Regions from separate parts of the Streptomyces macrosporus genome, predicted to be linked through region 2. Evidence: riboswitches for the same ligand, from Rfam matches in the RefSeq annotation. Region 2 holds a riboswitch; each other region holds the start of a gene.
The links. A riboswitch is a leader RNA that binds a small molecule or an ion and turns the genes downstream of it on or off. The one in region 2 is predicted to bind cyclic di-AMP.
Positions count from the first base shown of each region.

Region 1: another riboswitch for cyclic di-AMP. It lies ahead of ABD335_RS22130 (transglycosylase family protein); the one in region 2 lies ahead of ABD335_RS00520 (transglycosylase SLT domain-containing protein).
Region 3: another riboswitch for cyclic di-AMP. It lies ahead of ABD335_RS22305 (LysM peptidoglycan-binding domain-containing protein); the one in region 2 lies ahead of ABD335_RS00520 (transglycosylase SLT domain-containing protein).

Region 1 covers NZ_BAAASZ010000031.1:35,384-45,447, reverse strand. The annotation lists gene ABD335_RS22150 (GtrA family protein) at 1-200, opposite strand, end outside; gene ABD335_RS22145 (5-(carboxyamino)imidazole ribonucleotide synthase) at 348-1,487, shown strand; gene purE (5-(carboxyamino)imidazole ribonucleotide mutase) at 1,484-2,035, shown strand; gene ABD335_RS22135 (dipeptidase) at 2,037-3,233, shown strand; cyclic di-AMP (ydaO/yuaA leader) riboswitch at 3,558-3,727, shown strand; gene ABD335_RS22130 (transglycosylase family protein) at 3,733-4,986, shown strand; gene ABD335_RS22125 (VOC family protein) at 5,141-5,524, opposite strand; gene ABD335_RS22120 (CGNR zinc finger domain-containing protein) at 5,635-6,198, shown strand; gene ABD335_RS22115 (UDP-glucose dehydrogenase family protein) at 6,413-7,753, opposite strand; gene ABD335_RS22110 (acyl-CoA dehydrogenase) at 7,923-9,101, shown strand; gene ABD335_RS22105 (LCP family protein) at 9,277-10,064, opposite strand, start outside.
Region 2 covers NZ_BAAASZ010000003.1:8,241-18,304, reverse strand. The annotation lists gene ABD335_RS00530 (cold-shock protein) at 1-191, opposite strand, end outside; gene ABD335_RS00525 (SPW repeat domain-containing protein) at 696-1,064, shown strand; cyclic di-AMP (ydaO/yuaA leader) riboswitch at 1,586-1,762, shown strand; gene ABD335_RS00520 (transglycosylase SLT domain-containing protein) at 1,766-2,590, shown strand; gene ABD335_RS00515 (NADP-dependent isocitrate dehydrogenase) at 2,780-4,999, shown strand; gene ABD335_RS00510 (NADPH:quinone oxidoreductase family protein) at 5,090-6,058, opposite strand; gene ABD335_RS00505 (histidine phosphatase family protein) at 6,114-6,797, opposite strand; gene ABD335_RS00500 (phosphotransferase family protein) at 6,839-7,921, opposite strand; gene ABD335_RS00495 (SDR family oxidoreductase) at 7,923-8,675, opposite strand; gene ABD335_RS00490 (SDR family NAD(P)-dependent oxidoreductase) at 8,672-9,559, opposite strand; gene ABD335_RS00485 (acyl-CoA dehydrogenase family protein) at 9,556-10,064, opposite strand, start outside.
Region 3 covers NZ_BAAASZ010000031.1:75,841-85,904, forward strand. The annotation lists gene ABD335_RS22275 (hypothetical protein) at 1-620, shown strand, start outside; gene ABD335_RS22280 (hypothetical protein) at 684-887, shown strand; gene ABD335_RS22285 (Ppx/GppA phosphatase family protein) at 958-1,914, opposite strand; gene ABD335_RS22290 (DUF501 domain-containing protein) at 1,911-2,468, opposite strand; gene ABD335_RS22295 (FtsB family cell division protein) at 2,529-3,041, opposite strand; gene eno (phosphopyruvate hydratase) at 3,207-4,496, opposite strand; gene ABD335_RS22305 (LysM peptidoglycan-binding domain-containing protein) at 4,751-5,434, opposite strand; cyclic di-AMP (ydaO/yuaA leader) riboswitch at 5,438-5,614, opposite strand; gene ABD335_RS22310 (transglycosylase family protein) at 5,855-6,805, opposite strand; gene ABD335_RS22315 (cytochrome P450 family protein) at 7,003-8,229, opposite strand; gene ABD335_RS22320 (DUF4190 domain-containing protein) at 8,471-8,917, shown strand; gene ABD335_RS22325 (MFS transporter) at 8,994-10,064, opposite strand, start outside.

The DNA.
Region 1 (10,064 bases), on a different contig from region 2:
CGGTTGCCCAGGTAGTTGGTGCCGATGGCGACCGCCGTCGCCATCACCCCCGACCGCACCGGGGCCAGGCCCAGTCCGTGGAGGCAGAGGTTGAAGACGGCGACGTTGACGAGGAAGCCCAGGGCGCCCACCGTGCCGAACTTGGCGGCCTCGCGGCGGAGCCGCCGGAGGCGGACGCGCAGTGTGTGCCGTTCGTCCATGGAGATCCCCATAGAGATCCGCTGCCCCGTTCCGCCGGCCCGCGCCGGCCGTCTGTCGGCTTCCGTGGCTCGCCATGCTATCCGTGGCGCCGGCCGCGGCCCTACGCCGGACGGAGTACCCCCGGGCCCGGCCGATAGGCTACGACTGTGACATTTCCTGTGATCGGCATGGTCGGCGGCGGTCAGCTCGCGCGGATGACCCACGAGGCGGGCATCCCCCTCGGGGTCAGGTTCAGGCTGCTCAGTGACACTCCACAGGACTCCGCCGCCCAAGTGGTCCGCGACGTCGTCGTCGGCGACTACCGCGACCTGGACACGCTGCGTGACTTCGCCCGGGGCTGCGACGTGATCACGTTCGACCACGAGCACGTCCCGACCGAGCATCTGCGCGTCCTGGAAGCGGAGGGCATCCCCGTGCGGCCCGGTCCCGACGCGCTGGTGCACGCGCAGGACAAGGGCGTGATGCGGGCGCGTCTCACCGAGATCGGCATCCCCTGCCCCCGGCACCGCATCGTGGCGGACCCGGCGGACGTGGCGCGCTTCGCGGCCGAGACCGGCGGCTGGCCGGTCGTCCTCAAGACCGTCCGCGGCGGCTACGACGGCAAGGGCGTGTGGGTGGTGCGCTCCGAGGAGGAGGCGGCCGCCCCGTTCCGCGCGGGCGTGGCGGTGCTGGCCGAGGAGAAGGTCGACTTCGTCCGCGAGCTGGCGGCCAACGTGGTCCGCTCCCCGCACGGCCAGGCCGTGGCGTACCCGGTGGTGGAGTCCATCCAGGTGAACGGCGTCTGCGACACCGTGATCGCCCCGGCGCCCGACCTGTCGCCCGAGCTGTCCGGCCAGGCCCAGGAGCTGGCGCTGACGGTGGCGAGGGAGCTGGGCGTCGTCGGGCACCTGGCGGTCGAGCTGTTCGAGACCGGCGACGGCCGCATCCTGGTCAACGAGCTGGCCATGCGCCCCCACAACAGCGGCCACTGGACCCAGGACGGCGCGGTCACCTCGCAGTTCGCCAACCACCTGCGGGCCGTGCTCGACCTCCCGCTCGGCGACCCGCGCCCGCGCGAGCCGTGGACGGTGATGGTCAACGTGCTCGGCGGCGACTACCCCGACATGTACCAGGGCTACCTCCACTGCATGGCCCGCGACCCGCGGCTGAAGATCCACATGTACGGCAAGGACGTGAAGCCCGGCCGCAAGGTGGGCCACGTCACCACCTACGGCGACGATCTGGCGGACGTCCGCGAGCGCGCCGCCCACGCCGCCGCCTACCTGCGAGGGACCATCACCGAATGAGCAACGCCCCCCGTTCCGGTTCCGCCCCCGTCGTGGGCATCGTCATGGGCTCCGACTCCGACTGGCCCGTCATGGAGGCCGCGGCCAAGGCCCTGGAGGAGTTCGAGGTCCCCCACGAGGTGGACGTGGTCTCCGCGCACCGGATGCCGCACGAGATGATCGCCTACGGCGACCGGGCCGCGGACCGCGGCCTGAAGGCGATCATCGCGGGCGCCGGAGGAGCGGCCCACCTGCCGGGCATGCTGGCCTCCGTCACCCCGCTGCCGGTGATCGGCGTTCCGGTGCCGCTGGAGCACCTGGACGGCATGGACTCCCTGCTGTCCATCGTCCAGATGCCCGCCGGGGTCCCCGTCGCCACGGTCTCGATCGGCGGCGCCCGCAACGCCGGACTGCTCGCCGTGCGGATGCTGGCGGCCCACGACCCGGCCCTGCGGGAGCGGATGGAGCGCTTCCAGGCGGAGCTGAAGAAGCAGGCCGAGGAGAAGGGGCGCCGGCTGCGGGCCAAGGTCGCCGCGGGCGACGCGGGCTTCGGCTTCGGGGGGCGGTGAGATGGCCCGCACCGGGGAGACGCTGGAGCGGGCCCGCGCGCTGCTGGCCGCCCACCCCGTCGTCGACGGCCACAACGACCTGCCGTGGGCGCTGCGCGAGCAGGTCGCCTACGACCTCGACCGGCGCGACATCGCGAGCGACCAGTCGGCCCATCTGCACACCGACATCCCGCGGTTGCGGGCGGGCGGGGTGGGGGCGCAGTTCTGGTCCGTCTACGTGCGCACGGACCTGACGGGCGACGCCGCCGTCAGCGCCTGCCTGGAACAGATCGACGTGGTGCGGCGGCTGGCCGACCGTTACCCGGACGACCTGCGGCTCGCCTTCACGGCCGACGACATGGAGGCGGCGCGCGCCGAGGGCCGCATCGCCTCGCTGATGGGCGCCGAGGGCGGCCACTCCATCAACAACTCCCTGGCCACGCTGCGCGCCCTGTACCGCCTGGGCGTGCGCTACATGACGCTCACCCACAACGACACCATCGACTGGGCGGACTCGGCCACCGACGCCCCCCGCCACGACGGCCTGACCCGCTTCGGCGAGGAGGTCGTACGGGAGATGAACCGGCTGGGGATGCTGGTGGACCTCTCGCACGTGGCGCCGGCCACCATGCGCGACGCGCTGCGGGTCTCCACGGCGCCCGTGATCTTCTCGCACTCCTCCGCCCGCGCGGTCTGCGACCACCCGCGGAACGTCCCCGACGACGTGCTGGAGGGGCTGGCGGCCAACGGCGGTGTGGCCATGGCCACATTCGTGCCGAAGTTCGTCCTCCCCGCCGCCGTCGCCTGGACCGAGGCCGCCGACGAGAACATGCGCGCCCACGGCCTGCATCCCCTGGACGGCACCGAGAGGGGCCGGGAGGTCCAACGGGCCTTCGAGGAGGCCCATCCGCGCCCGGTCGCCACGGCGGCGACGGTCGCCGACCATCTGGACCACATGCGCGAGGTCGCGGGCATCGACCACATCGGCATCGGCGGCGACTTCGACGGCACGGCCTTCACCCCGTCCGATCTGAGCGATGTGTCCGGATATCCGAATCTGGTGGCCGAGTTGCTGGACCGTCACTGGTCCGAGGCCGACCTGGCCAAGCTGACCTGGGGCAACGCGGTGCGGGTGCTCCGCGACGCGGAGGCCGTCGCGCGGGACGAGCAGGCCCGGCGCGGCCCCTCGATCGCCACCATCGAACAGCTCGACGGATGACGCCGAACCCCCTTCGGTGACGTAACTCACGAGCGGGATCTCCGAGCCCGTCGCACTCCGTGCGGCCGGAGATCCCGCTCGGTCATATCCGCTGGTCATGGGCCGGTGTTGACGGAATGTCAGCGCGGCGGAATGTCGCCCTCGGAGACGGATTCGTCGCGCAGGGTCACAAATGAGACGTAGGCAATAGCAGCGAAACGGGCTTCCTGTGACCCATCGGCTTGTTGCGGCGGAAACGTTGTGTTTACGGTTCTGGCCGCGCCGTACGAACGTGCGGCGGCTCGCTGTCGGTACGCCGAATCCTGCCGACGGCAGCGGGCTGGACCATCCACACCGCCATCGGCAGGAGCGGGGGACCCAAGGTAAGCGCCGGACCGTGTCCGCACGGGACGGCTTGGGGTGAAGCCGTGTCACGACCCGACGTCGTGGCCCACACGGCCGGGCAACTCCAGCCCGAACCCGACAGCTCACCTCGCAGGCGTAGGAGAGGAGCCCCCTTATGTCCGCACGCGGACGTCATCGTCGTGCCCGCGCCGGCCGCCTCACCCGCCTGTCCCTGGCCATCTCGGTGGGCAGCGCCGGTGTGGCCCTGCCCCTGATCGCCGCCGGCAACGCCAACGCCGCCTCCGTCGACACCTGGGACCGCGTCGCCCAGTGCGAGAGCACGGGCAACTGGAGCATCAACACCGGCAACGGCTTCTACGGCGGTCTGCAGTTCACCCAGAGCACCTGGGAGGCCTTCGGCGGCACCCAGTACGCCCCGCGCGCAGACCTGGCCACCAAGGACCAGCAGATAGCCATCGCCGAGAAGGTCCTGGAGGGTCAGGGCCCGGGCGCTTGGCCGGTCTGCTCGGTCAAGGCCGGTCTGACCAAGGGCGGCCCCGCTCCCGCCGTCTCCCCCGACGGGAAGAGCGAGGCGAACGAGCAGCAGGCTCCGGCCGCCCAGGAGCAGCAGGCTCCCAAGGCCGAGCCCAAGGCCGAGGAGCAGGCCCAGCCGGAGCGCGCCGACCGCACCGAGCGGGCCGAGTCGACCGCCAAGACCACCTCCTACAAGGTCGTCAACGGCGACACCCTGTTCAAGATCGCCCGTGCCCACGACATCGCGGGCGGCTGGCAGGAGGTCTACGAGGACAACCGCCAGGTCATCGGCGACGACCCCAACCTGATCTACCCGGGCCAGAAGCTCTCCCTGGGCGGCGTCGCCGTCCAGCAGAAGGCCGCCGCCAAGCCGGAGGCCAAGCCGGAGGCCAAGGCCGAGCAGAAGGTGGAGAAGGCCGAGACCAACTCCCAGCCCGCGCAGCAGTCGATCGAGCGGGCCGACCGGAGCGCCGGCGCGTCCACCGACGTCTCCAGCGGCTACACCGCCCCGGTGAACGCCACCCCGTCCGGCTCCTACAAGGCCGCGGGCGCCCGCTGGTCCAACGGCCACACGGGTGAGGACTTCCCCGCCGCCTCCGGCACTCCGGTGAAGGCCGTCACCAACGGCACCGTGGTCTCCGCCGGTTGGGGCGGTGCCTACGGCAACCAGGTCGTCATCCGGCACGACGACGGCCGCTACAGCCAGTACGGCCACCTGTCCTCGATCTCGGTCGGCACCGGCCAGAAGGTCACCGTCGGCCAGCAGATCGGCGCGGTCGGCTCCACCGGCAACAGCACCGGCCCGCACCTGCACTTCGAGGTGCGCACCGGCGCCGGCTACGGCACGGACATCGACCCCCTGGCCTACCTGCGGGCCAACGGCGTCAACATCTGAGCCGTGCCACACGGCCCGACACGGGCCGCGTGACCCCTCCCCTGGGACGGCAAGAGGCGGGCGGGGCGCGGAGTGTGAACACTCCGCGCCCCGCCCGCCTCGTCCGTTCGCGGGGCGTCCGCGACCCGTTCGCGGCCCTTCCCGCGTGACGCGGTCAGTCGACGCAGAGACAGAAGGGGTGCCCCGCCGGGTCCAGGTAGACCCGGAAGTCGCGCTTGCCGCCGTCGTCGCCCTCGACGAGCCTCGCCCCCAGCTCCAGCGCCTCCCGCTCGGCCGCGTCCAACTCCTCCCTCGGCACGTAGAAGTCGAAGTGGAACTGCTGCGAGTGCTCGGCGCTCGGCCACTGGGGCGGCACGTGGCCGGGGGCCTCCTGGAAGGCCAGCGTCCGGCCCCGCAGCGCGCCCGAGTCGAACGTCACCTCGACCCAGCGGCCCTCGCCCTCGACCCTCCCGCCCAACATGCGCGCGTAGAACTCGGCGAGCTTCCCCGGCTCCGGGCAGTCCAGTACGACGACGGTCTTCAGTGTGGTGATGGCCATGGTGCTCCTCCTGTGTCGTGGTTTCCGCGTTCCCGTCTTCGTTACCTCTTAAGGGCTCCAACCAGTAACGAGTTACCTCATGATGGCCCTCCGGCGGTAACGTGGCAAGGGTGGAACAGCCGGAGGACCGGGATCCCACGCCGCCGGGGCTCCGCCTGGTACGGGATCTGATCAACACCCTGAACGTGGAGGCGGGCACCGACGCCCTCGCCACCGCGGACGGTCTCGCCGCGTTCGCGCACGACCACGGGTTGACCGGGCTCGGACTGGCCAAACGCGACCTTCCGGCCATCGTCGGACTGCGCGAGGGCCTGCGCGCCGCCTGTCTGGCCCACACGGGCGTCCGGATGCCCGAGGAGACGGCGGCCGAGCTGGCCGCGCTGCTGCGCCGCGCACCGCTCACCGTGGCCGTCGACGAGGAGGGGACGGCCACGCTCGAACCCGCCGACGTCCCCCCGGGCGCCGCGGCGTTCACCGCCCGGATCGCCCTCGCCGTGGCCACCGCCGCGGGCGACGGCACCTGGACCCGCCTCAAGGTGTGCGAGGCCCACGACTGCCGCTGGGCGTACTACGACAGGAGCCCGGCCGGCCGCAGGCGCTGGTGCACCATGGCCGTCTGCGGCAGCCGGGCGAAGATGCGGACGTACCGCGCGCGACGGTCGTCCGGAGGGTAGGCCCCGCCCCGCGCGGCCACGGGACCGCCGCCGACGCCGGCGGAGACGTCCGGGGCGCGCGGCGGCACGTCCTCGGCGCGGGGCTCCCGCCCGCGTCGGACGCTCACCGCCCGGCCCCGCTCCCCTCCGATCCGCGGGTGGGCGAGGCCCCCGTCGGACGCGCCTCCTCCGGCACGGACCGACGACCGCGGGCCCGGCCGGCCGTGCGAGGTGTCTAGGCCGTCGGACGGCCCAGGGCGCGGAAGGACCAGCCCGCCTTGCGCCACAGCGCCGGGTCCAGCGTGTTGCGGCCGTCCAGGATGCGCCGCTCGGCCACGACCTCGCCCAACACCTGCGGGTCCAGCTCCCGGAACTCGCGCCACTCCGTCAGGTGCAGCACCACGTTCGCCCCGCGCACCGCCTCCAGCGCGCTGTCGGCGTAGCCCAGGGTGGGGAAGACCCGTCGGGCGTTCTCCATCCCCTTGGGGTCGTAGACCATCACCTGTCCGCCCTGGAGGTGGATCTGCCCGGCGACGTTCAGCGCGGGCGAGTCCCGCACGTCGTCGGAGTCGGGCTTGAAGGTCGCGCCCAGCACCGCCACCCGCTGCCCCAGGAAGGTGCCGCCGACCGTCTCGCGGGCCAGCTCCACCATGTGGGAGCGGCGGCGCATGTTGATCGAGTCGACCTCGCGGAGGAAGGTCAGCGCCTGGTCGGCGCCCAGCTCGCCCGCCCGGGCCATGAACGCGCGGATGTCCTTGGGCAGACAGCCGCCGCCGAAGCCGATGCCGGCGCGCAGGAACTTCCGCCCGATCCGATCGTCGTACCCGATCGCCTCCGCCAGCTTCACCACGTCGCCGCCGGCCGCCTCGCAGACCTCGGCCATGGCGTTGATGAACGAGATCTTGGTCGCGAGGAAGGAATTGGCCGCCGTTTTCACCAGCTCGGCGGTGGGGAAGTCGGTGACGACGAACGGCGAGCCCTCCGACACCGGCTTCGCGTACACCTCGCGCAACAGCTCCTCCGCCCGCTCCGAGCGCACCCCCACCACGATGCGGTCCGGGCGCAGGGTGTCCTCGACGGCGTAGCCCTCGCGCAGGAACTCCGGGTTCCACGCCAGCTCCGCCCCCTCGCCCGCGGGGGCCAGTTCCACCAGCCGCCGCGCCAGCCGGTCCGCGCTGCCCACCGGCACGGTGGACTTGCCGACCACCAGCGCGGGCCGCGTCAGGTGCGGGGCCAGCGAGTCCACCGCGCTGTCCACGTAGGACATGTCACAGGCGTACTCGCCCTGCTTCTGGGGGGTGTTCACACAGATGAAGTGGACGTCGCCGAACGCGCCGACCTCCTCCCAGGAGGTGGTGAAGCGCAGCCGCCCGGTCGACCCCTCCACGCCCGCGACGTGGCGGCGCAGCAGCTCCTCCAGCCCCGGCTCGTAGAACGGCACCCGCCCGGCGGACAGCGTCTCGATCTTCTCGGCCACCACGTCCAGGCCCAGCACCTCGAAGCCCAGTTCGGCCATGGCGGCGGCGTGTGTCACGCCGAGGTAACCGGTGCCGATCACGGTGATTCTGAGGGCCATGGACTGCTCCTGGGAGAAGGGCGAGGTGCTGTCCGCGAGCATAACCGGCCGGTGCCGTGGCCAGTGTCGGCAAAGTCATGTATCCAAGGGAGCCGGGGGAACGGGCCCCGCACTAGAATTGTGTTACTTAACGGTAGTTAGCAGAACCGCATCCAGGGAGTGAGACACCGTGGCGGGATCGACCGATTTCGACCTCTACCGGCCGTCCGAAGAGCACGAGATGCTCCGCGAGTCGGTGCGCTCGCTCGCCGAGGCGAAGATCGCACCCTTCGCCGCCGAGGTGGACGAGCAGGGCCGCTTCCCCCAGGAGGCCCTGGACGCCCTGGTCGCCAACGACCTGCACGCCGTCCACGTGCCCGAGACCTACGGCGGCGCGGGCGCCGACGCCCTCGCGACCGTCATCGTGATCGAGGAGGTCGCCCGCGTCTGCGCCTCCTCCTCCCTGATCCCGGCCGTCAACAAGCTCGGCTCGCTCCCGGTGATCCTCTCCGGCTCCGAGGAGCTGAAGCGGAAGTACCTCGCCCCGCTGGCCAAGGGCGACGCGATGTTCTCCTACTGCCTCTCCGAGCCGGAGGCCGGCTCGGACGCCGCGGGAATGAAGACCCGCGCCGTGCGCGACGGCGACACCTGGGTCCTCAACGGCGTCAAGCGCTGGATCACCAACGCCGGCGTCAGCGAGTACTACACGGTGATGGCCGTCACCGACCCCGAGAAGCGCTCCAAGGGCATCTCGGCCTTCGTCGTGGAGAAGGGCGACGAGGGCGTCTCCTTCGGCGCCCCGGAGAAGAAGCTCGGCATCAAGGGCTCCCCGACCCGCGAGGTCTACTTCGACAACGTCCGCATCCCCGCCGACCGCATGATCGGCGAGGAGGGCACCGGCTTCGCCACCGCGATGAAGACCCTGGACCACACCCGCATCACCATCGCGGCCCAGGCCCTCGGCATCGCCCAGGGCGCCCTCGACTACGCCAAGGGCTACGTCAAGGAGCGCAAGCAGTTCGGCAAGGCCATCGCCGACTTCCAGGGCATCCAGTTCATGCTCGCCGACATGGCGATGAAGCTGGAGGCCGCCCGCCAGCTCACCTACGCCGCCGCCGCCCGCTCCGAGCGCGTCACCCTCGGCGCCGACGGCAGGTCCGAGAGCCTGACCTTCTACGGCGCCGCCGCCAAGTGCTTCGCCTCGGACGTCGCCATGGAGATCACCACGGACGCGGTCCAGCTCCTGGGCGGCTACGGCTACACCCGCGACTACCCGGTCGAGCGGATGATGCGCGACGCCAAGATCACGCAGATCTACGAGGGCACGAACCAGGTCCAGCGGATCGTGATGTCCCGCAACCTGCCGTAAGGCCGCCGCAGGGCGGAGCTTCCCGCGCAGCGGCGCGTGTCCGCGGCTCAGGGGCGTCCTCCGGGGCGCCCCTGAGCCTTTGGGACCCTCGTCCCCGGTGCGCCCCACCCGGGCCTCGGCCGGCCGGAGGACCGGCCGAGGAGGCCGGGTTCGGGACCGGTGGGGAGTCGCGCGCTCAGTCGCCCTTGACCGTGACCTTCTCGCCGTTCTTGAGCTGGTCGACCAGGAGCCTGACCCTCTCCATGTCCCACTTGAGCGAGCCCTGCGGGGCACTGCCGGCGATCGGCATGTTCATCGAGGTGCCCTCGCCGCTCGTGACGCCCTTCATGGCCCAGAACATCGAGGCGAGGTCGAACAGGCCCATGTCCTCGTCCACGATCAGGGTGTCCAGGCCCGCGCTCATCGTCGGGTAGAGCCTGAAGGGGTTGAGGATCGTGGCGGGGGTGGCGGTCTGGTCGGCCAGGGCGGCCAGGAACTTCTGCTGGTTCTTGGTGCGCTCCAGGTCGCTGCCGGCCTCGTAGCGGTTGCGGACGAAGGCCAGGGCCTCGGCGCCGTCGAGCGTCTGACGGCCCTTCTTGAAGTCGGCGCCGGACTTCTCGTCCTTGATGTCGCGGGGGATGTCCATCTCCACGCCGCCGACCGCGTCCACGATCTCGGCGAAGCCGCCGAAGCCTATCTCCGCGTAGTGGTCGATGCGCAGGCCGGTGTTGTACTCGATGGTGCGGACCAGCAGCGTGGCGCCGTCCATGGAGTACGCCGCGTTGAGCTTGCGCGCGCCGGGCGAGGGGAAGTCCTTGCCGCTCTCGGAGCCGGTGAACTCCGGGATGGTGACCCAGGAGTCGCGCGGCAGCGAGATCATCGTGGTCCCCTGGTCGCCGACGTGCAGGAGGATCATCGAGTCGGTGCGCTTGCCGTCGGCCGAGCCGGTGTGCAGCTCCTTCTTCCTCTCGTCGGACAGACCCT
Region 2 (10,064 bases):
TGGACGCCGGTGGCCTGCGGCCCCTTGGGGCCCTGGACGACCTCGAACTCCACCCGCTGGTTCTCCTCCAGCGTGCGGAAGCCGCGGCCCTCGATCTCGGAGTAGTGGACGAAGACGTCCGGTCCGTCGGTGCGGGCGATGAAGCCGAAGCCCTTGTCCGCGTTGAACCACTTGACGGTTCCCTCGGTCATTTCTCTCTCCTTGCCCAGGCGGGAACGGGCACCGCACCGCGCGGTGTCCGGGCCGGTCCTGGACGCGGGCCCCCTCGGGTCTCCGAGGAGAGCGACGCGCCCGCGACATCGTTCTTCGCAAGCGTGCGGTCAACGCAAACACACAAAAACTACGACCAACCGGTACAACCAGCCTGCTGTTGGATTTCTTCCCGGTCTCCGGGCCGCCATGCCGCCCCGTCCGGCGGCGGGCGGCACGGCGGCCCGGGGCACCGCGGGCTCCGCGTCGACCACGGAGGGTGAGACGTGCCGGCGGTCCGCCGGACGGGCGACCGGGGGGACGGACGGGTGCCGGGGGGAACCGGGACGGCGGTGCATAGCGGGCGGGACGTCGGAATCGGCAGCAGGATGACCGGTACGGACCTGTAAGGAGTCGTCGTGGCCCGTCATTCCTCTTCGCCCGGTCGGACGTCCGGCCGGGAACCCTCGCTCCTGCCCGGCCCCGTGGGGGCACGGGACCGGATCGTGACCCTGCTGATGCTGCTCTCCGGCGTCTGGCTGCTCGTGGCGTCGTGGCCCCTGCGCTACCCCTTCACCGACGCAGCGGAGGAGGCCCAGCGCAACGAGACCGGCGTCGGCCTGGTGGTGGCGTTCATCGCCGGCGCCGGGATGATGCGCCGGCGCGGGTTGCTGTCGGACCTGGTCGTCCTCCTGCTCGGCCTCTGGCTGCTGGTGTCGCCCTTCGTGGTCGACTACGGCGGCGAGGTCACCCCACGGGTCGCCCAGACCAACGAGGTCGTCATGGGGATCGTGCTGATCGCGCTCTCCGTGGTGAGCATGCTGCTGTACTTCCGCAGTCGCCGCACGGGGGCGGACGAGAGGGAGGGCGGCTGACGCGTCCACCGCGGCCGTCCCCGTACGCCCGCGGCCGGTCGGTTCCGCGGACCCGACCGGCCGCGGGCGGAGAGAACGCGGGCGGAGAGAACGCGGACGGAGGGAAAGCAGGCGGAGGGAAAGCGGGCGACATCTCCAGGGAAAACGGTTTTTCCGACGGCTTGCCGGAGAAATTCTCTAGGTCCGGAATGGTGCGATGTAAAGAGAATTCGGAAGCCGATGTGCCCGGAATCACATTTCCTCGTCCCTCGTCTTCCCGTGGCGGATGATCGCCATGCGGGTTTCCGCCGAATTCCCATGCCGCAAGGGGTTCTGACGTCTCCGCAGGATTTCCGTGCGATCACCCTCGGAGGAAGATCCGGTGCATTCCGTGGCCGGCGGCGACGATTTGGCGACGGGGCGACCGTCGGCTGTTTTACCGAGTCTTGCCCCCGTTGAGGGGCTGTGTTTATGTGTCCTGGCCTCCGTCCCGAGTCGGAGGCTCCACCGCCGGGACGCCGAATCCTGCCGCCCGGCCGGTGGAGAGGCAGCAGCCGACCACGGCAGGAGCGGGGAAACCACATACGCGCCGTGCCGCGCTTTCAGCCGGCCCGGCTTGGGGTGAAGCCGAATTCCGATGTGTTCCGGCACGACGGAAATCGGCCGGGCTCTCCGGCCCGAATCCGACAGCTAACCTCGCAGGCGGCAGGAGAGGACCCCCCATGTCCAGAGGTCGCCACCGACGTCCGCGCACCCCTCTGATGTCCCGTCATTTCTCCCGTCTCTCCCTCGTCCTCACGGCCGGTGGCGCGGGTGTCGCGGCGCCGCTGTTCGTCGCGGGCGGCGCGAACGCGGCTCCCGTCTCCGCGCAGGACGCCGCCCCCGCGGCGCAGAAGCGCGCCGACTCCCGGGCGGAGGGCACGCCGGAGTCCGCCCCGAAGTCCGAGTCCAAGGCCGGCGCCACGGACTCCTACACCGTCGTCAGCGGTGACACGCTGCACGGGATCGCCACCGACCACGACGTCGAGGGCGGTTGGCGGACCGTCCACGAGGCCAACCGGAAGACCATCGGGGACGACCCGAACCTGATCTTCCCCGGCCAGAAGCTCACCCTCGCCGTCGAGGGGACCGGTGCGGAGCGGAGCGCCGCGCCGGACCAGGGCAGGACCCCTCCCGCCGCCACGCAGTCCCAGGCCGCGCAGACCTCCGCGAAGAACACGTCCTACCCGGACAACCTGGACGGCTGGATCCGCGAGGCCCTGGACATCATGCGGGCCAACGGCATCCCCGGCACCTACGAGGGCATCCACCGCAACATCATGCGCGAGTCGGGCGGCAACCCGAACGCGATCAACAACTGGGACGTCAACGCCCAGCGCGGCACCCCGTCCATCGGTCTGCTCCAGGTCATCAAGCCGACCTTCGACGCCTACCACGTCGCCGGCACGGCCGACAGCCAGTACGACCCGGTGGCCAACATCGTCGCCGCCTGCAACTACGCGGCCGACCGCTACGGATCGATCGACAACGTCAACGGCCCCTACTGAGCCGTCCGGAACGCGGAGGACCGCGGGGCGTGGATGGCCCGCGGTCCTCCGCCGCGCCCGGCCCGCGTCGGACGCCGCCCGGGGGACCGGCGCGTTCGCGCCGTCATGAGGCGGGGTCCTGTCGAGAGAGGGCCGATCGCGGGATATCTTGATGTCGAGCAATGTTGCAGACGTGGAGCGGAGCACCCGGTGACTGACTCGACCATCATCTACACATACACCGACGAGGCCCCGGCGCTGGCGACGTATTCGTTCCTGCCCGTGGTCCAGGCGTACGCGGCGAAGGCCGGTGTCACTGTGGAGAGCCGTGACATCTCCCTGGCCGGGCGGATCATCGCCGTCTTCCCCGAGTACCTCAAGGAGGAGCAGCGGATCGGCGACGCGCTCGCCGAGCTCGGCGAGCTGGCCAAGAAGCCCGAGGCCAACATCATCAAGCTGCCCAACATCTCGGCCTCGATCCCGCAGCTGAAGGCCGCCATCGCCGAGCTGCAGGAGAAGGGCTACGCCCTGCCGGACTACCCGGACGACCCCAAGACCGACGAGGAGCGCGAGATCCGCGCCCGCTACGACAAGGTCAAGGGCAGCGCCGTCAACCCGGTCCTGCGCGAGGGCAACTCCGACCGCCGCGCCCCCGCCTCGGTGAAGAACTACGCCAAGACGCACCCGCACCGCATGGGAGCCTGGACGCCCGAGTCCAAGACGAACGTCGCGACGATGGGCGTCGACGACTTCCGCTCCACCGAGAAGTCCGCGGTCGTCGCCGAGGACGGCTCGCTCCGCATCGAGCTGGTGGGCGACGACGGCAGCACCACCGTCCTGCGCGAGTCGGTGCCCGTCCTGGCCGGTGAGGTCGTGGACGCGGCCGTCATGCGCGTCGCGGCGCTGCGCGAGTTCCTCAAGGAGCAGGTCGCCCGCGCCAAGGCCGAGGGCGTGCTGTTCTCCGTGCACCTGAAGGCCACGATGATGAAGGTCTCCGACCCGATCATCTTCGGCCACGTGGTGCGCGCCTTCTTCCCGAAGACGTTCGCCGAGTACGGCGAGACGCTCAGCCGGGCCGGCCTGAGCCCGAACGACGGCCTGGGCGCCATCTTCAAGGGCCTGGACGCGCTGCCCGAGGGCGCGAAGATCAAGGAGTCCTTCGAGGCCGAGCTGAACGAGGGCCCGGACCTGGCCATGGTCGACTCCGACCGCGGCATCACCAACCTGCACGTGCCCAGCGACGTCATCGTCGACGCCTCCATGCCGGCGATGATCCGCACCTCCGGCCACATGTGGGGCCCGGACGGTCAGGAGCACGACACCCTCGCCGTCCTCCCCGACAGCTCCTACGCCGGCATCTACCAGGCCGTCATCGACGACTGCCGCGCCAACGGCGCCTTCGACCCCGCGACGATGGGCTCGGTGCCCAACGTCGGCCTGATGGCCCAGAAGGCCGAGGAGTACGGCAGCCACGACAAGACCTTCGAGATCCCCACCACCGGCACGGTCCGGGTGGTCGACGAAGGCGGCAACGTGGTCCTGGAGCAGACGGTCGGCGCCGGCGACATCTTCCGCATGTGCCAGACCAAGGACGCCCCGATCAAGGACTGGGTCAAGCTCGCCGTCACCCGCGCCCGCGCCACCGGCGACCCGGCCGTGTTCTGGCTCGACGAGAACCGCGCCCACGACGCCAAGCTCATCGAGAAGGTCCGCCGGTACCTGCCCGAGCACGACACCGAGGGCCTGCAGATCGAGATCATGGCGCCGGTCGACGCCATCAAGTTCTCCCTGGAGCGCATCCGCCGCGGCGAGAACACCATCTCGGTCACCGGCAACGTGCTGCGCGACTACCTGACCGACCTCTTCCCGATCCTGGAGCTCGGCACGAGCGCCAAGATGCTCTCCGTCGTCCCGCTGATGAACGGCGGCGGCCTGTTCGAGACCGGTGCCGGCGGCTCCGCGCCCAAGCACGTCCAGCAGCTCGTCAAGGAGAACTACCTGCGCTGGGACAGCCTGGGCGAGTTCCTCGCGCTGGCGGTCAGCTTCGAGCACTACGCGCAGACCACGGGCAACGACAAGGCCCGGGTGCTGGCCGACACCCTCGACCGCGCCACCGCCACCTTCCTCAACGAGGACAAGTCGCCCACCCGTCGCGTCGGCGGCATCGACAACCGCGGCAGCCACTTCTACCTGGCCCTCTACTGGGCGCAGGAGCTGGCCAGGCAGACCGACGACGCCCAGCTCGCCGAGGCGTTCGCCCCGCTCGCCGAGACCCTGACGGAGAACGAGCGGACGATCGTCGACGAGCTGATCGCCGTCCAGGGCTCGCCCGCCGACATCGGCGGCTACTACCGGCCCGACGACGCCAAGGCGTCGGCCGTGATGCGCCCGTCGAAGACGTTCAACCAGGCCATCGCGGCCCTCGGCTGACGCACCGCCCCGCGGGGCACCACCGCCCCGGTCGGACCTCGGTCCGGCCGGGGCGGTCTTTTCCGTGTGCGCCGGTGGCGGGCGGCGCGGCTAGCGCGTCAGGAGGACGACCTTGCCCGCGGCGCCGCGCCCGTCGAGCTCGCGCAGGGCGTCCGCAGCGCTCTCCAGCGGGTGGGTCGAGCCGACGAGCGGGTCGAGCCGGCCGGCCTCCAGGTGCGGCAGGAGCTCGTCCCACTGCTCGCGCAGGTACTCCGGACGGGGCAGCCAGAACGCGCCCCAACCGACCCCCACGACCTCGATGTTGTTCAGCAGCAGCCGGTTGACCTTGACGGTGGGGATCTCCCCGCCGGTGAACCCGACGACCAGCAGCCGGCCCTCCGGGGCGAGGCTGCGCAGCGAGTCGGTGAAGCGGTCCCCGCCCACGGGGTCGACGACGACGTCCACACCGCGCCCGCCGGTCAGCTCGGCGACCGCCCGGCGGAACCCCTCGACGGGCACCGTCTCGTGGGCGCCGGCCCGGCGCGCGACCTCCGCCTTGGCCTCGGTGGAGACCACCGCGATCACCCGCGCCCCCAGGGCGCGCGCCAACTGGACCGCGGCCGTGCCCACACCACCGGCCGCCCCGTGCACCAGCACCGTCTCCCCGGACCGCAGCCGGCCGCGGCGCGTCAGGGCGAAGTGGACCGTCAGGTGGTTCATCGGCACCCCGGCCCCGGCCGTGAACGACAGGCGCTCCGGCAGTGGGAAGACGACCGCCGGGTCGACGGCGACCCGCTCGGCGAAGCCGCCGAAGCCGGGGAAGGCCGCGACGCGGTCGCCGGGCGCGAGGCCGGAGCCGTCGGGGGCGTCGAGGACGGTGCCGGCAACCTCCGAGCCGGGGACGAACGGCGGATCGGGCTTGATCTGGTATTCGCCCCGGGTCAGCAGGACGTCCGGGTAGGTGACACCGGCGGCGTGGACGTCGACGAGCACCCGGCCCGGGGCCGGACGCGGGTCGTCGACGTCGGCGACGCGTACGGACCCGGGGCCGTCGAGGGAGACCACCTGTACTGCGCGCATGAGGGTTCCTTTGCGGGGTCGCGGGATCGTGCAACGGGAGAGGGACGGGCGGCGGTCAGCGGTAGGTGAGCAGCGGACGCCGGTCCCCGGTGAAGTGGGCGTGGTCGTTGAAGGACAGCAGGCTGACGCCGGAGGAGCCCGCGACGACGGTGGTGATCGCGGCGTTGACGACCACCCGGTTCAGCGCCACCACACCGGCCGCGGGCACCGACAGCAGCCCCCCGCACAGGGCCGCCAGCACCCCGCCCGAGGTCACCACCACGGCGTCGCGCCCGGAGCCGAGGTCGGCGACCAGTTCCCGCAGCGCGTCGGAGGCGCCCGTGGCGAACCGCTCCCAGCCGCCGTCGGCCACGTCCTCCACCCACGCTTCGAGCGCGCGGTCGAGCAGGGTCTGGAAACCGCGGTTGTCGACGGGCGGCTCGGCGGGGACGCCCGCCACGGCACCGCCGGCGACCGTGCCGTAGCGCTCGACGAGGCCGATGTGGTCGTACTCGTTCCAGCGGGGGTCGGTGCGCGGCGCCCCGGCGAGCCCGGCGGCCTTCATCAGGATCTCGGCCGTGTCCCGCTGCCGGCTCAGGGTGCCGCAGACCACGACCGGATCGCGCGGCGCGCGCCGGGCCAGCTCGGCGCCGACGACCTCGGCCTGTCTGCGGCCGAGGTCCGACAGCACGTCGTACCCCTCCGTCGTCTCGGCGCCGAACGACGCCTGACCGTGGCGGACCAGATGGATGACCGGCATCGCTGTTCTCCTGCCGTCGGGGATTCCTGTTCAGCGGCTGTTCAGCGGCCCGCGCGGGCGATGACCCGACGGCAGCGCCGGTCGAGGTGGTTCACCGCCAACCACAGGGTGCGGAACGCGGGGTTGCGGGTCTGCCCGTGGTGGTAGCGGTAGTAGATCTGCTGGGCGATCACGGCGAGTCGGAACAGCCCGAAGACCTCGTAGAAGGGCCGGTTCCCGGCGTCCAGACCCGTACGGTCGCAGTAGCGTTCGACGATCTCGGCACGGGTGAGCATCCCGGGCAGGTGGCTGGGCCGACGGCGGGTGGCGCGCGCCATCCGGCCGTCGTCGGCCTGCACCCAGTAGGCGAGCGCGCCGCCGAGGTCCATCAGCGGATCGCCGAGGGTGGCCATCTCCCAGTCCAGGACGCCGACCACGCGCAGGTCGTCCTCGTCCAGGACGATGTTGTCCAGCCGCCAGTCGTTGTGGATCACACGGATGGCCACGTCGTCGGGCCGGTTGTCGGCGAGCCAGGCGGTCACCTTCGCGAAGCTCGGGGTGTTCCACGTGCGGGCCTGGGCGTAGCGGCGGGTCCAGCCCTCGACCTGGCGGCGCACGTAGCCGGCGCCCTTGCCGAGGTCGGTCAGGCCCGCGGCCGTCACGTCGACGCGGTGGAGGTCGGCGAGGGTGTCGACGAAGGTCTCCGACAGCTCGCGCGCCCGCGCGCGGTCCAGCGTCGTCCCCTCGGGGAGGCGACCGCGCAGGACGAGGCCGGGCACCCGGTCCATGACGTAGAAGTCGCCGCCGATGACCTCGGGGTCCCGGCACAGGGCGCGGACGGTGGGCACGTACGGGAAGACCGGCTTCAGCTTGCGCTGGACCTCGTACTCACGGGCCATGTCGTGCGCGGAGGACGCCTTGCGTCCGGCCGGCGGGCGGCGCAGGACCAGCTCGGCGCCGGGGTAGCGCAGCAGGTAGGTGAGGTTGGAGGCGCCGCCGGAGAACTGGGTGACCTCCGGGGTGCCGTCGAGCCCGTCCAGCCGCTCCTTGAGCCAGGCGTCCACGCGGGCGACGTCGAAGGCGTCCTCGGCGCGCACCGCGCCGCGCCGGTCGCGGCCGGCGCTCCTGTCGTTTGCGTCGCCCATGTCAGCTCATCCTGGAGACGAGGGACAGGGGCAGCCGGCGCATGGCGAACCCCGGGGGCACCCAGGGCCAGGCGGGGACCTTCGCCTGGGCACGTTCGGCCTCGATGGCCCGCACCACGGCACGGACGCCCTTCTCGGTGGAGACCATCAGCGGAGTCCGGCCCGATCGGCCGCTCGTCTCGGAGGCGATGCAGCCGGGGAAGAGGGTGGTGACCCTGATCGGGGTGCGCAGCAGTTCGGCGCGGATGCCCTCGGCGAGCGCGGCGACACCGGCCTTGGAGGCCGCGCAGGCGGTGAGGTTGCGGGGCAGGCCGCGCGGGGCGCTCATCGAGGAGACGACGACCAGATGGCCGGCGTTCCGCTCGCGGAAGATCTCCCCGGCGGCCTCGCACTGGGCGAGGGCCGCGGTGAAGTTGGTCCGCGCGGTCCGGAGGTTGGCGTCGAAGCGCCCGGTGCCGATGGGCTGCCCCTTGCCGAGCCCGGCGTTGACCACGACCCGGTCCAGCCCGCCCAGGTCGGAGCGGAAGGCGCGGAAGACCTCGAAGACGGCGTCGTGGTCGTTCACGTCGAGCTCGCGCACCGCGACCGTGATGCCGGGGTGCGCGGCGAGGAGGTCGTCCCGCAGCCTCTCCAGCCGGTCGGTGCGGCGGGCGCACAGGGCGAGGTTGCGGCCCAGGGCGGCGAAGCCGCGGGCCATGTGCTCGCCCAGCCCGGCGCCGGCCCCGGTGACGAGGATGTTCCGACGGGTGCTCATGCGGTGTCTTCCCGGGTGTCTTCCGTGTGCCGTGCGCCGTGCGTGTCCTGCGCGCCGTGCGCCTCGCGTGCGTCCTGCTCGTCCAGCTTGGCCCTGGTGCGCCGCCACACCGCGGCGATCCGCCGGTCCACCAGGGCCGGCCACAGGCGCTTGAGGCGGACGGCCCTGCGCCCCTCGGGGTGGGTGAGCACCAGGAAGCGGCGCCGGGCGACGGCCTCGGCGACCTGCTCCGCCACCTGCTCGGGGGTGACGCGACCCTTCTGGATCAGTCGGGTGGCCTGGTGGGCGAGGACCGGGTCGGGGCTGCGCAGGCCGCTGTCGAGGTTGGTGGGCACGAACCCGGGACACACCACGGTGGTGTGGATCCCCCAGGGCGCCAGCTCGTGCCGCAGGGTCTCCGACAGGGAGACGACGGCGGCCTTGGAGACGTTGTAGGAGGACATCCCCGGCAGGTTCGTCAACGCCGCCAGCGAGGCGACGTTGACGACGTGTCCGCCGCCCTGCCGCTTGAGGAGGGGCACGAAGGTCCGGCAGCCGCGCACGACTCCGCGCAGGTTGATGTCGAGGATCCACTCCCAGTCGGCGTCCTCGATCCGCTCGACACGGCCCGCCGCGGCGACGCCGGCGTTGTTGACCAGGACGTCCAGGCCGCCCCAGTGGGTCTCGCACCAGTCGCGGACCGCGGCCCACTCCGCGTCGGAGCGCACGTCCAGCCGGTGCCAGGACACCTCGCCGGCGAGCGGTTCGGCGGGCTCGGCCAGGTCGGTGACCAGCACCCGGCAGCCGGCGGCCGCGTAGTGGGCGGCGATGGCCCGGCCCAGGCCGGAGGCGGCGCCGGTGACCAGCACCCGAGTGCCCGTGCCCGGGCTCGTCCCCGCGGTCATGCCCGCTCCCGGTACGCGGCGAGTTCCAGCTTGGCGACCACGCCGAGGTGCACCTCGTCGGGCCCGTCGGCCAGGCGCAGTGCCCGGGCGGTGGAGAGGAAGCCCGCCAGGGGGGTGTCGTCGGACAGCCCGGCCCCGCCGTGCATCTGGACGGCCATGTCGACGACCTCCTGCACCATGGCCGGGACCGCCGCCTTGACCTGCGACAGCGCGCCGACGGCCCCGAGCGCCCCGGCGGTGTCCAGCAGCCAGGCGGTGTGCAGCACGTGGAGGCGCGCCTGGTCGATGGCGATGCGGGCCCTGGCGATGCGCTCGCGGTTGCCGCCGAGGTTGGCCAGCGGCTTGCCGAACGCGGTGCGCTCGGTCGCGCGGCGGCAGGCCAGTTCCAGCGCGCGCTCGGCCATCCCGATCAGACGCATGCAGTGGTGGATGCGGCCCGGACCCAGCCTGCCCTGGGCGATCTCGAAGCCGCGGCCGGGCCCGGCGATGATCGCGTCGCGCGGCA
Region 3 (10,064 bases), on a different contig from region 2:
ACCTGCTCGGGCTCGGGGTGGGCGCGGACGTGTCGCTGGGCGGCGTCCACCTGGACATCAAGGGCGTGGACGCGCGGGCGGTCCTCAAGGTGCGGCTCGACAACGTCGCCGCGATCGTCGACCGGGTGCTGACCACGATCGACCGCAACCCGCGGATCGTGGAGGAGGCCGCGTCCGGCCTGCGGTCCACGGCGGAGAGCCTGGGAGGCGGCGTGGGGCGCGCCGCCGGCGAGCTCGGCTCCGGCGCCGGTGCGGCGGTCGAGGAGGTCGGCGAGCACGCCGGCGAAGCCGTCCGGGAAGCCGGGGAGGCCGTCGGAGACGCCGGCGAGGCGGCCGGCCGGACGGTCGGCGAAACAGCCGGGGAGACGGTCGGGGAGACGGCGGGAGAGACCGCCGGAACGGCTCGGGAGGCCACGGGCCACACGGTGCGCGAGGCGCCGGGCGGAGCCCCCGCGGAGCCCCGCCGTGACCGCGGGGAGCGCCGGGAGCGTGGCGAACGCGGGGAACGCACGGAACGCGGGGAACGCGCGGAACGGACCGAGCGGGGGGACACCGGCGCGGCGTCCTCCCACCGTCCGACGCGCGGACAGGGGCGCCGACGCGGAGGCCGCCCGCCCTGAACTCCTCCGGCGGACGCCTCCGGTGCCCGCGACGATCCCGCGGACGTCGAGTTCGCCTCCGCGGTGGAGGTCGACCGCCTCCGCTTCCGCGCGGCGCCGCGCACGGAGGTCCGCTTCGACGGCACCCCGGGCAGGCGCGCGACGACGACCGACGACCGGGTGAACCTCCCCGCTCCGGTGGCCACGGGAGTGGACTACCACGACGTGCGGATCGCCTACGCGCTCGCCAACCGCGTCCAGGGGCCCGCCTCGCGCGAGGAGTGGTGACCGCCGGAAGCCGTGGCCGCGGGGAGCGGTGACGGCCCCTCGGCTCCGTCCGGCCCCCCGCCCCGGCGCGTCACACGCCCTCGACCACGCTCCAGGCGATGCCGTCCAGGATGTCGTGCTCGCTCACCACGACCTCGCCGGCTCCCGTCCGCTCCATGATCGACAGCAGGATCCCGGCGCCCGCGCCGATCACGTCCACCCGGCCCGGGTGCATCACGGGGATGGCGGCGCGCTCCTCGTGGGTGGAGGTCAGCAGGCGCTCGGTGATCCGGGCGACCTGCTCCACGGTGATCCGGGAGTGGTGGATGGCCTCCGAGTCGTACTCCGGCAGTCCCAGCGCGATGCCGGCGACGGTGGTGACCGAGCCCGCCAGCCCCACCAGCGTCCGTGCCTCGGCCAGCGGAACGGTCTTCTCCACGAGGTCCAGGGCGGCGTCGATGTCGGCCCGCATCGCGGCGATCTGCTCGGGGGTGGGCGGGTCGGCGATCTTCCCGTCGCGCAGCAGGTGGCGCTCCGTCAGCCGTACGCAGCCGATGTCCACGCTGCGGGCGGCCCGTACGGCGTCGTCGCCGACCACGAACTCCGTGGAGCCGCCGCCGATGTCCACCACCAGATAGGGCCTGGGCAGGTGGTCGCGCCCGGCCAGCTCCCGGGTGGCGCCGGTGAAGGAGAACGCGGCCTCCTGGTCTCCGGTGATCACCTCGGGCTCGACGCCCAGGATGTCCACGACCCCGCGCACGAACACGTCCCGGTTCTCGGCGTCGCGCGAGGCGGAGGTGGCGACGAAGCGGGTGCGCTCGGGGGTGACGCCGTGCCCGCGGATCGCCTCGGCGTACTCGCGGCAGGCCGCGAAGGTGCGCTCCAGCGCCTCGGGCGCCAGCCGCCCGGTGCGGTCCACGCCCTGGCCGAGGCGGACGATGGTCATCCGGCGGTCGAGGTCGGTCGGCTCGCCGGTGGCCGGGTCGACGTCGGCGACGAGCAGCCTGATGGAATTCGTTCCGCAGTCGATGGCGGCGACCCGTGTCATTCGGCGTCCTCCCGTTCCCCGGTCCGTCCCTCGGTCCTCTCGTCCGGGCACACGCACGGGCCCTTCCGCCACCACTCCGGCAGCATGGCGATCGCCTCGTCGCCCAGCGGGTTCACGCCCGGCCCGGCGACCAGGGAGTGGGCCACCAGCACGTGGAGGCACTTCACGCGGTCGGGCATGCCGCCCGCGCTGGGGAAGCCCTCCAGCACCTCGATCGCGTCGCGGCGGGCGATGTAGTCCTCGTGCGCCCGGCGGTAGGCGGCGGCCAGCTCCGGGTCCGTCCGCAGCCGCTCGGTCATCTCCTTCATCACGCCCTCGGCCTCCAGCGTGCCGATCGCGGAGGCGGCGCGCGGGCAGGTGAGGTAGTACGTCGTCGGGAAGGGCGTGCCGTCCTCCAGCCGCGGCGCCGTCTCCACCACGTCGGGCAGGCCGCAGGGGCAGCGGTGCGCGATGGCGCGCAGGCCGCGCGGCGGGCGGCCGAGCTGCCGTCGGAAGGCTTCGACGTCCGCGTCGGTGGGCTCGGTGGGTTCGGTGAGGGGCGGGGGCGTGTCCATGGGTCTCTCGTGATCTCGAAGCCGGCGGGCGTCGGGGACGCCGCCGGCGGCGGGCAGGTGTCAGGGGCGCCGGTCCGCCTCGTCCACGCCGTCCCACAGGTGCCGGTACCAGGCCCGGTCGGCGGGCCCTTGGCCGGCGGGGCGCCGGGAGCGGGAGGCGCCGTCGGAGGTGCCGTCGGCGGTTCTGTCGACCGTGCCCTCCGGCAGGGTGTAGCCGACCTCGCCGGGGCGGACGTAGAGCAGGTGCTCGCGGATCATCCGCTCCACGTAGGCCGGGTCCTGCCACCGGGCCTTCCGGTCGCGCAGTTCCTCGACGCGGTCGCGCTTCTCCTCGACCAGGCGCCGCTGTTCGGCGATCTCCGCGCGCTGCGTGACGTACTGCCGCATCGGGTAGGCGAGGGCGACGACGAGCGAGCACAGGACCAGGACGAGCAGGGCGGCGCGTCCGGTGAGCCGGCTGCGGCGTGGTCTGCGCATCCGGCGGTTCTGCGCGCGGTAGACGCGCTCCGCCGCCTGTGTGCCCAGTGCCCTGAGCCTGGTCGCGGTGGAGAACCGGTCCCGGTCCGCGGCCACCTCGCCTCCCCTGTCGCCCTGTCGTCTCCGTACGCGCCGTCGTGGGCGTCGTCGTACGCGCTCGTGTGCCGTCGTGTCCCCGCCACCGTACGGGACGGCGGCGGGGACACGACGGGGGGCGCGGCGCCGGCCGCCGGTCCGCCGGTCCGCCGGGCGACCGTGCCCTTACTTCTCCGTGGGTCGGAAGCGCGGGAACGCCGAGCGGCCCGCGTACACGGCGGCGTCGTCGAGGATCTCCTCGATGCGCAGGAGCTGGTTGTACTTGGCGACGCGCTCGGAGCGGGCCGGGGCACCGGTCTTGATCTGGCCGCAGTTGGTGGCGACGGCCAGGTCGGCGATGGTGACGTCCTCGGTCTCGCCGGAGCGGTGGGACATCATGCACTTGAAGCCGTTGCGCTGGGCCAGCTCGACGGCGTCCAGGGTCTCGGTCAGGGAGCCGATCTGGTTGACCTTGACCAGCAGGGCGTTGCCGGCGCCCTCCTCGATGCCGCGGGCCAGGCGCTCGGGGTTGGTGACGAACAGGTCGTCGCCGACGAGCTGGACCTTGTCGCCGAGCTCGGCGGTGATGGCCTTCCAGCCGTCCCAGTCCTCCTCGTTCAGCGGGTCCTCGATGGAGACCAGCGGGTACGCGTCGACCAGCTCGGCGTAGTACGCGGTCATCTCGGCGGCGGTGCGCTCCTTGCCCTCGAAGACGTAACGGCCGTCCTTGTGGAACTCGGTGGCCGCGACGTCCAGGGCGAGGGCGATGTCCTGGCCGGGGGTGTAGCCGGCCTGCCGGATGGCCTCCATGATGAGGTCGAGCGCCTCGCGGTTGGAGCCCAGGTTCGGGGCGAAGCCGCCCTCGTCGCCCAGGCCGGTGGACAGGCCGCGCTCCTTCAGCACCTTCTTGAGGGTGTGGTAGACCTCGGCGCCCCAGCGCAGGGCCTCGGAGAAGGACTCCGCGCCGATGGGGGCGATCATGAACTCCTGGATGTCGACGTTGGAGTCCGCGTGCGCGCCGCCGTTGAGGATGTTCATCATCGGCACCGGCAGCAGGTGGGCGTTCGGGCCGCCGAGGTAGCGGAAGAGCGGCAGGTCGGACGCCTCGGAGGCGGCGTGCGCGACGGCCAGGGAGACGCCGAGGATGGCGTTGGCGCCGAGCGAGGACTTGTCCGGGGTGGCGTCCAGGTCGAACATCGCCTGGTCGATCAGGCGCTGCTCGGTGGCGTCGTACCCGACCAGCTCGGGGCCGATCTGCTCGATGACGGCGAGGACGGCCTTCTCGACGCCCTTGCCGCCGTAGCGGCCCTTGTCTCCGTCACGCAGTTCCAGGGCCTCGAAGGCGCCGGTCGAGGCGCCGGACGGGACGGCCGCACGGCCGGTGCTGCCGTCGTCGAGGCCGACCTCGACCTCGACCGTGGGGTTGCCTCGCGAGTCGAGGATCTCGCGGGCCACTACGACGTCGATGGACGGCACGAGGGTCTCCTTTGTGTATGTCGGGCATGTGTGTCGGGTCTCAGCACCTTGAGCCTATCCGCACTGTGCGCGCGACCCGGCCGACGGCCCGTGCCGTACGGCGTAACGGAGGATGAAAGCCCAGTTCAGAGGGGGGATGAGCATTTTGTTTCCAAATTGAATAAACCCGGTGCGGGGCCCCCTCCGCACGGAGGGGCGACACACCGCACCGGGTTGGCGCCGCCGGGTCGCGGACCGGGCGGGCACCGCGCGCGTCAGACGCGGAGCTGCTGGCCCGGGAAGATCAGGTTGGGATCGTCGCCCACCACGTCCCTGTTCGCCTCGTAGAGCCGCTGCCAGGTGGTGCCGTGCTCGGCGGCGATCGCGCGGAGGGTGTCGCCCGGACGCACGGTGTGGGTGCCGGCCTCGTCCTCGTCGTGGTCCTCGCCATGGTCCTCGTGGTCCTCGCCGTGGTCGGCGTCGCCGGCCGAGGACGCCGACCGGGACTGCGACTGCGACTGGAACTGGGACTGCCCGCCCCAGCCGTCCGAGCCGCCGTCCGGATCCACCTCCGCCGCCGGCCCGCCGGAGGTGAGGCCGCCCTCGTCGGCGCACCCCCAGGCGCCCGGCCCCTGCATGGCCAGCAGGCGCTCGGCGACGGCGATCTGCTGCTCCCTGGTGGCCAGGTCGGCGCGCGGGGCGTACTGGAGGCCGCCGGCGGCCACCCAGCTCGACTGCGCGAACTGGAGGCCGCCGTAGTAGCCGTTGCCGGTGTTGATCGACCAGTCGCCGCCGGACTCGCACCGGGCCACCCGCTCCCAGGTGTCCACGGACGCCGCCGACGCGTCCTGCGCGCCCGACAGCGGAACGGCGATGGCCGCCCCCGCGGCGCCGGTCAGGGCGGCCGCGCGGACGGCCTTGGCGGTGCGACTGTCGTGACCCTTGCCGGTGAACAGCATGGACGTCCTTCTCACCGACGCCTGCGAGGTGAGCTGTCGGGTTCGGGCAGTGAGCAGCCCGGCCGTGCGGGGACGGGCGTCCCCTCTCGGCTTCACCCCAAGCCGCCTCGGCCCGTGCGGACCTCGGCGGCGCCTACCTGGTTCCCCCGCTCCTGCCATCGGCGCTGGCGCGACGACTAGCCACCGGCCGCCGGCAGGATTCGGCGCTGCGGTCGGTGGCACTCGCGGTCGCGAGCGAGAAGACGGTAAGCACACCGGGGCATACACCTCAAAGCATGTCAGAAACCGACCATTCACCCTTCTTGACGCCGAGACGGATGAACCGCGCAGGTCAGCAGTGGGCGTTAGGCCGGACAGGAAGGACACGCCGCAATAGCCCAGGAGGGTCATTCCGCGGCCCCCCTTCCCGGCCGGGGTCGGTCAGCCGACGGCGAGTTCCTGCCCCGGGAGGATCAGGTTCGGGTCGTCGCCCACGACGTCCCTGTTGGCCTCGTACAGCTCCGTCCAGCCGCCCCGCACCTCGTGGTCCCGGGCGATCGCCGAGAGCGAGTCCCCGGGCCGCACGAGGTAGCCCCCGCCCACGGCGAGGGGACCCTCGCCGCCCGACCCGGCCACGGCCTCCGCGCGTTCGAGGGAGCGGTCCGTGCGGTCGTCCACGTCCTCGGACCGCTCGCCCCGCGCGGCCTCCCGACCGCCCGACCGTTCGGCGCCCTCCGACTCCAGCTCGCGCGGATCGCGCTCGCCGCGGTGCCTGCCGGTGCCCGCTCCCGGGTCGGCGACCTCCTCGCGCGCCTCGGCGTCGGACCGGGGGGCCTTCTCCGCCGAGCCGTCCGCCGACTCCTCCTCGGCCTGCTCCCGGCCGGCGTCGGCGCCCTTCGCGGTGCCCTTCGCGGCGTCCTCGCCCTCCCCGGTGTCCTCGGCGGACTTCTCGGTGCCGCCCTCGGGCGCCGTGGACTTCCCGGCCCCGCCCTTCTCCCCCGCCCGTCCGGTGGACGGAGAGGCCGACTCCTCCTCGGACGGCAGGATGTTGCCCGGGTCGATGGCGGGCGCCTCGCCGGTGGAGTCGTAGCGCAGCCCGGCGTTGACGCCGCAGGTGGGCCAGGCGTCCGGCCCCTCTTCGGCCAGGATCTTCTCGGCCACCGCGATCTGCTGGCTGCGGCTGGCCAGGTCCGGGCGCTCGGCGTAGACCGTGCCGCCGTACGCCTCCCAGGTCTCCTGGGTGAGCTGGAGGCCGCCGTAGTAGCCGTTGCCGGTGTCGGCGCTCCACAGCCCGCCGCTCTCGCACTGTGCGACCCGGTCCCAGGTGTCCAGGTCGGCCGCCTGGGCGCCCGTCGCGCCGAGGAGGGGCATGGCGATCCCCGCGCCGGTCATCCCGGCCGTGACGAAGATGGCGGGAGCCTGGCGGGGGCGGCGGTGTCTACCGTTCCCGGAAAGCATGTGTGGGGCCTCTCGTGCGTGGGGAGTGGAAAAGGTTCAGCGCTTGTTGACGGCTGAACGTAGCGCCCCGGTCCGATCATCACAAGCCAGTGTCGCGTAGATCACGTGTAGGTCACATAAGTGACCGAGCGTCACCCGCGTACCGGTTCGAACTCCACGGGCAGCTCGCGCAGGCCGCGCATGATGAGGCCGCCGCGCCGGCGCAATTCGGACGGTTCCACCGCGAGCCGCAGGTCGGGGAGGCGTCCGAACAGGGTCGCGAGGGCGATGTGCCCCTCCAGCCGGGCCAGCGGGGCGCCCAGGCAGTAGTGGATGCCGTGGCCGTAGCCGAGGTGCTGGTTGTCACTGCGTGTAAGGTCCAACGTGTCCGGATCGTCGAACCTCGCGGGGTCCCGGTCGGCGGCGGCCAGCACCACCAGCACCGGGTCGCCGGGTTCCACGCGCTGCCCGCCGATCGTCATCGGCTCGGTGGCGAACCGCCAGGTCGCCAGCTCCACCGGCCCGTCGTAGCGCAGCAGTTCCTCCACCGCGGTCCGCAGCAGCCCGGTGTCGTCCGCCGCCAGCGCGTCCTGGAACAGCCGCCGCTGGTCGGGGTGGCTCAGCAGCGCGTACGTGCCGTTGCCGATGAGGTTGACGGTGGTCTCGAATCCGGCGAAGAGGAGGATGAAGGCCATCGCCGCGGCCTCGTTCTCCGTCAGCTGCTCACCGTGGTCGCTGGCCCGGATCAGCCCGGAGATCAGGTCGTCGCCCGACTCGCCGCGCTTGCGGTGGATCAGCTCGGCCAGGTAGGCGCGCATCCGCTTCACCGCCCGGCCCACCCCGCCGCGCGGACCGCCGCCGTGACGGATCATCATGCCCGCCCAGTCGCGGAAGTCGTCCTGGTCCTCGGCCGGGACGCCGAGCATGTCGCAGATCGCGTAGATGGGCAGCGGGAAGGCGAACTCGTGGATGAGGTCCGCGTGCCCGCGCGCGGCGAACCCGTCGATCAGCCGGTCGGCCAGCTCCCGCACGCGCGGCTCGAAGGCCGCCACCCGGCGCGGGGTGAACGCCTTGGACACCAGCCGCCGCAGCCGGGTGTGGTCGGGCGGGTCGATGTTGAGCAGGTGCGTCATCAGGTTCGCGCTGCGCTCCCCCGGGATGCCCACCTTCCCCTTGCCGTGCGCGGCCTCGCTGTGGTGGACGGGGTTCTTGCTCAGCCGCGGGTCGGCCAGCGCCTCGCGCGCGTCGGCGTACCGCGTCACCAGCCACGCCTCCACCCCGCTGGGCAGCACGGTCTTGTACACCGGCGCGTGCTCGCGCAGCCAGGCGTACGCCGGGTACGGGTCGGTGGCGAACTCGTGGGTGAACAGGGCGGGCATCGGCGGCGTCCCGCCGGCGGCTCTCTCGTCGTGCACGCCTTCGACGCTAACGCGGTCGGCGGCGGGGAGCCGTGGGAGGGGGAACGAGACCCGCCTCCCTCCGTGGCGGACGCGCTTCCGCGACCGCCGGCCGCCGGCCCGGCGAGATCGCGGACGAGCGGTCGAATGCCCCGCCTCCCGGTGGGTACGGCGGGAGGGACGGACACGGAGAAACCCTCCGAAACCCGGAAAGGGGGTCACGGTGCCTTCGCACTCCTACCCTCCTCCGCAGGACTGGGACCCCTACGCGCGGGGCGGGGGGTACCAGGAGCCCGAGCCGCCGCCTCCGCCCGCTCCCGCCGAGCGGCCGCGGGACGGGATGGGGGTCGCCGCCTTCGTGCTCGGGCTGATCGCGCTGGTGATGTTCTGGACCGTCCTCCTGGGCGTGGTGCCGGGAGTGCTGGCGCTCGTGTTCGGCGTCGTCGGCCACCGGCGTGCGAAGCGGGGCGAGGCGACCAACGGCTGGATGGCCCTCACCGGGGCGATCACGGGGTTCATCGGGCTGGTGCTCTCCGCGGCCCTGATCTCCGCGGCCCTGGCCTTCCTCGGCTCCGACGCGGTCGACGACCTCCGGAACTGCCTGCGCGACGCCGACACCCCCGTCGAGCAGGAGCAGTGCGTGCGGGACTTCCGCGACCGGTACTGGTGAGCGGCACATGACGGCAGGTGACCGGCACCCGACCGGCATCCGACCGGCACCCGACCGGCACGGCCGCCCGCGCGCGTCAGGGCAGGTGCTCCCGCGCCGCGCGGCGCTCCTCTCCCGGCAGCGTGAGCAGGATCAGCAGCAGGGAGCACGCCAGGATCGCCGACCCGGTGCGGAACGCCAGGGCGTAGCCCGCGGCGAGGGCGGACGGGGTGTCGTCGGCGATGCGGGAGGCGGCGACGGTGGACAGGGCCGCCAGGCCCAGGGAGCCGCCCATGGTGCGGGAGGTGTTCACCAGCGCCGAGACCACGCCCGCGTCCCGGTAGGGGGCGCCGGTGGTGGCCAGGGAGGCGAGCGGGGTCGCCAACAGGCCGGTGCCGAGCATCACCGTGACCCCGGGCCCCAGGACCGTGGCCGCGTAGCTCCCGTCGGCCGCCATGACGAGGCCGTACCAGAGGAAGCCGCAGGAGGACAGCGCCACGCCCGTCAGCGCGGTGTTCCGGGCGCCCGCCCGGTGCATCAGCCGGGGGGCGAGCTTGGAGCCGGCGACGACGGCCAGGGAGTGCGGCAGGAAGCCCAGGCCCGCCTGGAGGGGCGTGAACAGCAGCACGTTCTGCATGTACAGGGACATGAAGTACCAGGAGGACACCAGCGCGGCGCCGCAGACGAACATCGCGACGTTGGCGCCCGACACCGTCGGGAGCCGGAACAGCCGCAACGGCATCAGCGGCGCCCTGGTGCGGGCCTCGACCACGACGAACACGCCCAGCAGCGCGAGCCCGCCCAGCAGGGGCAGGAGCGTGGCCGGCTCCAGCCAGCCGACGGCCTCCGTCTGCACGATCCCGTACGCCACCGCGCCGAGCCCGCCGGTGACGAGCGCCGCGCCGGGCACGTCCAGGCTCCCCCGGCCCTCCTCCGTGCGGTCGCCCCGCAGCCGGAGCGCCACCGCGGCGAGGACGAGCACGCCGATGGGCACGTTGACCAGCAGCACCCAGCGCCAGGACAGCGCGTCGGTGAGCACGCCGCCGACGAAGCCGCCCGCCGCGCCGCCCCCGGCGCCCACCGCCGTCCAGGTGCCGATGGCCCGGGCGCGGGCCGGCCCCTCGGGGACGGAGGTGGTGAGCAGGGTCAGGGTGGAGGGGGCGAGGAC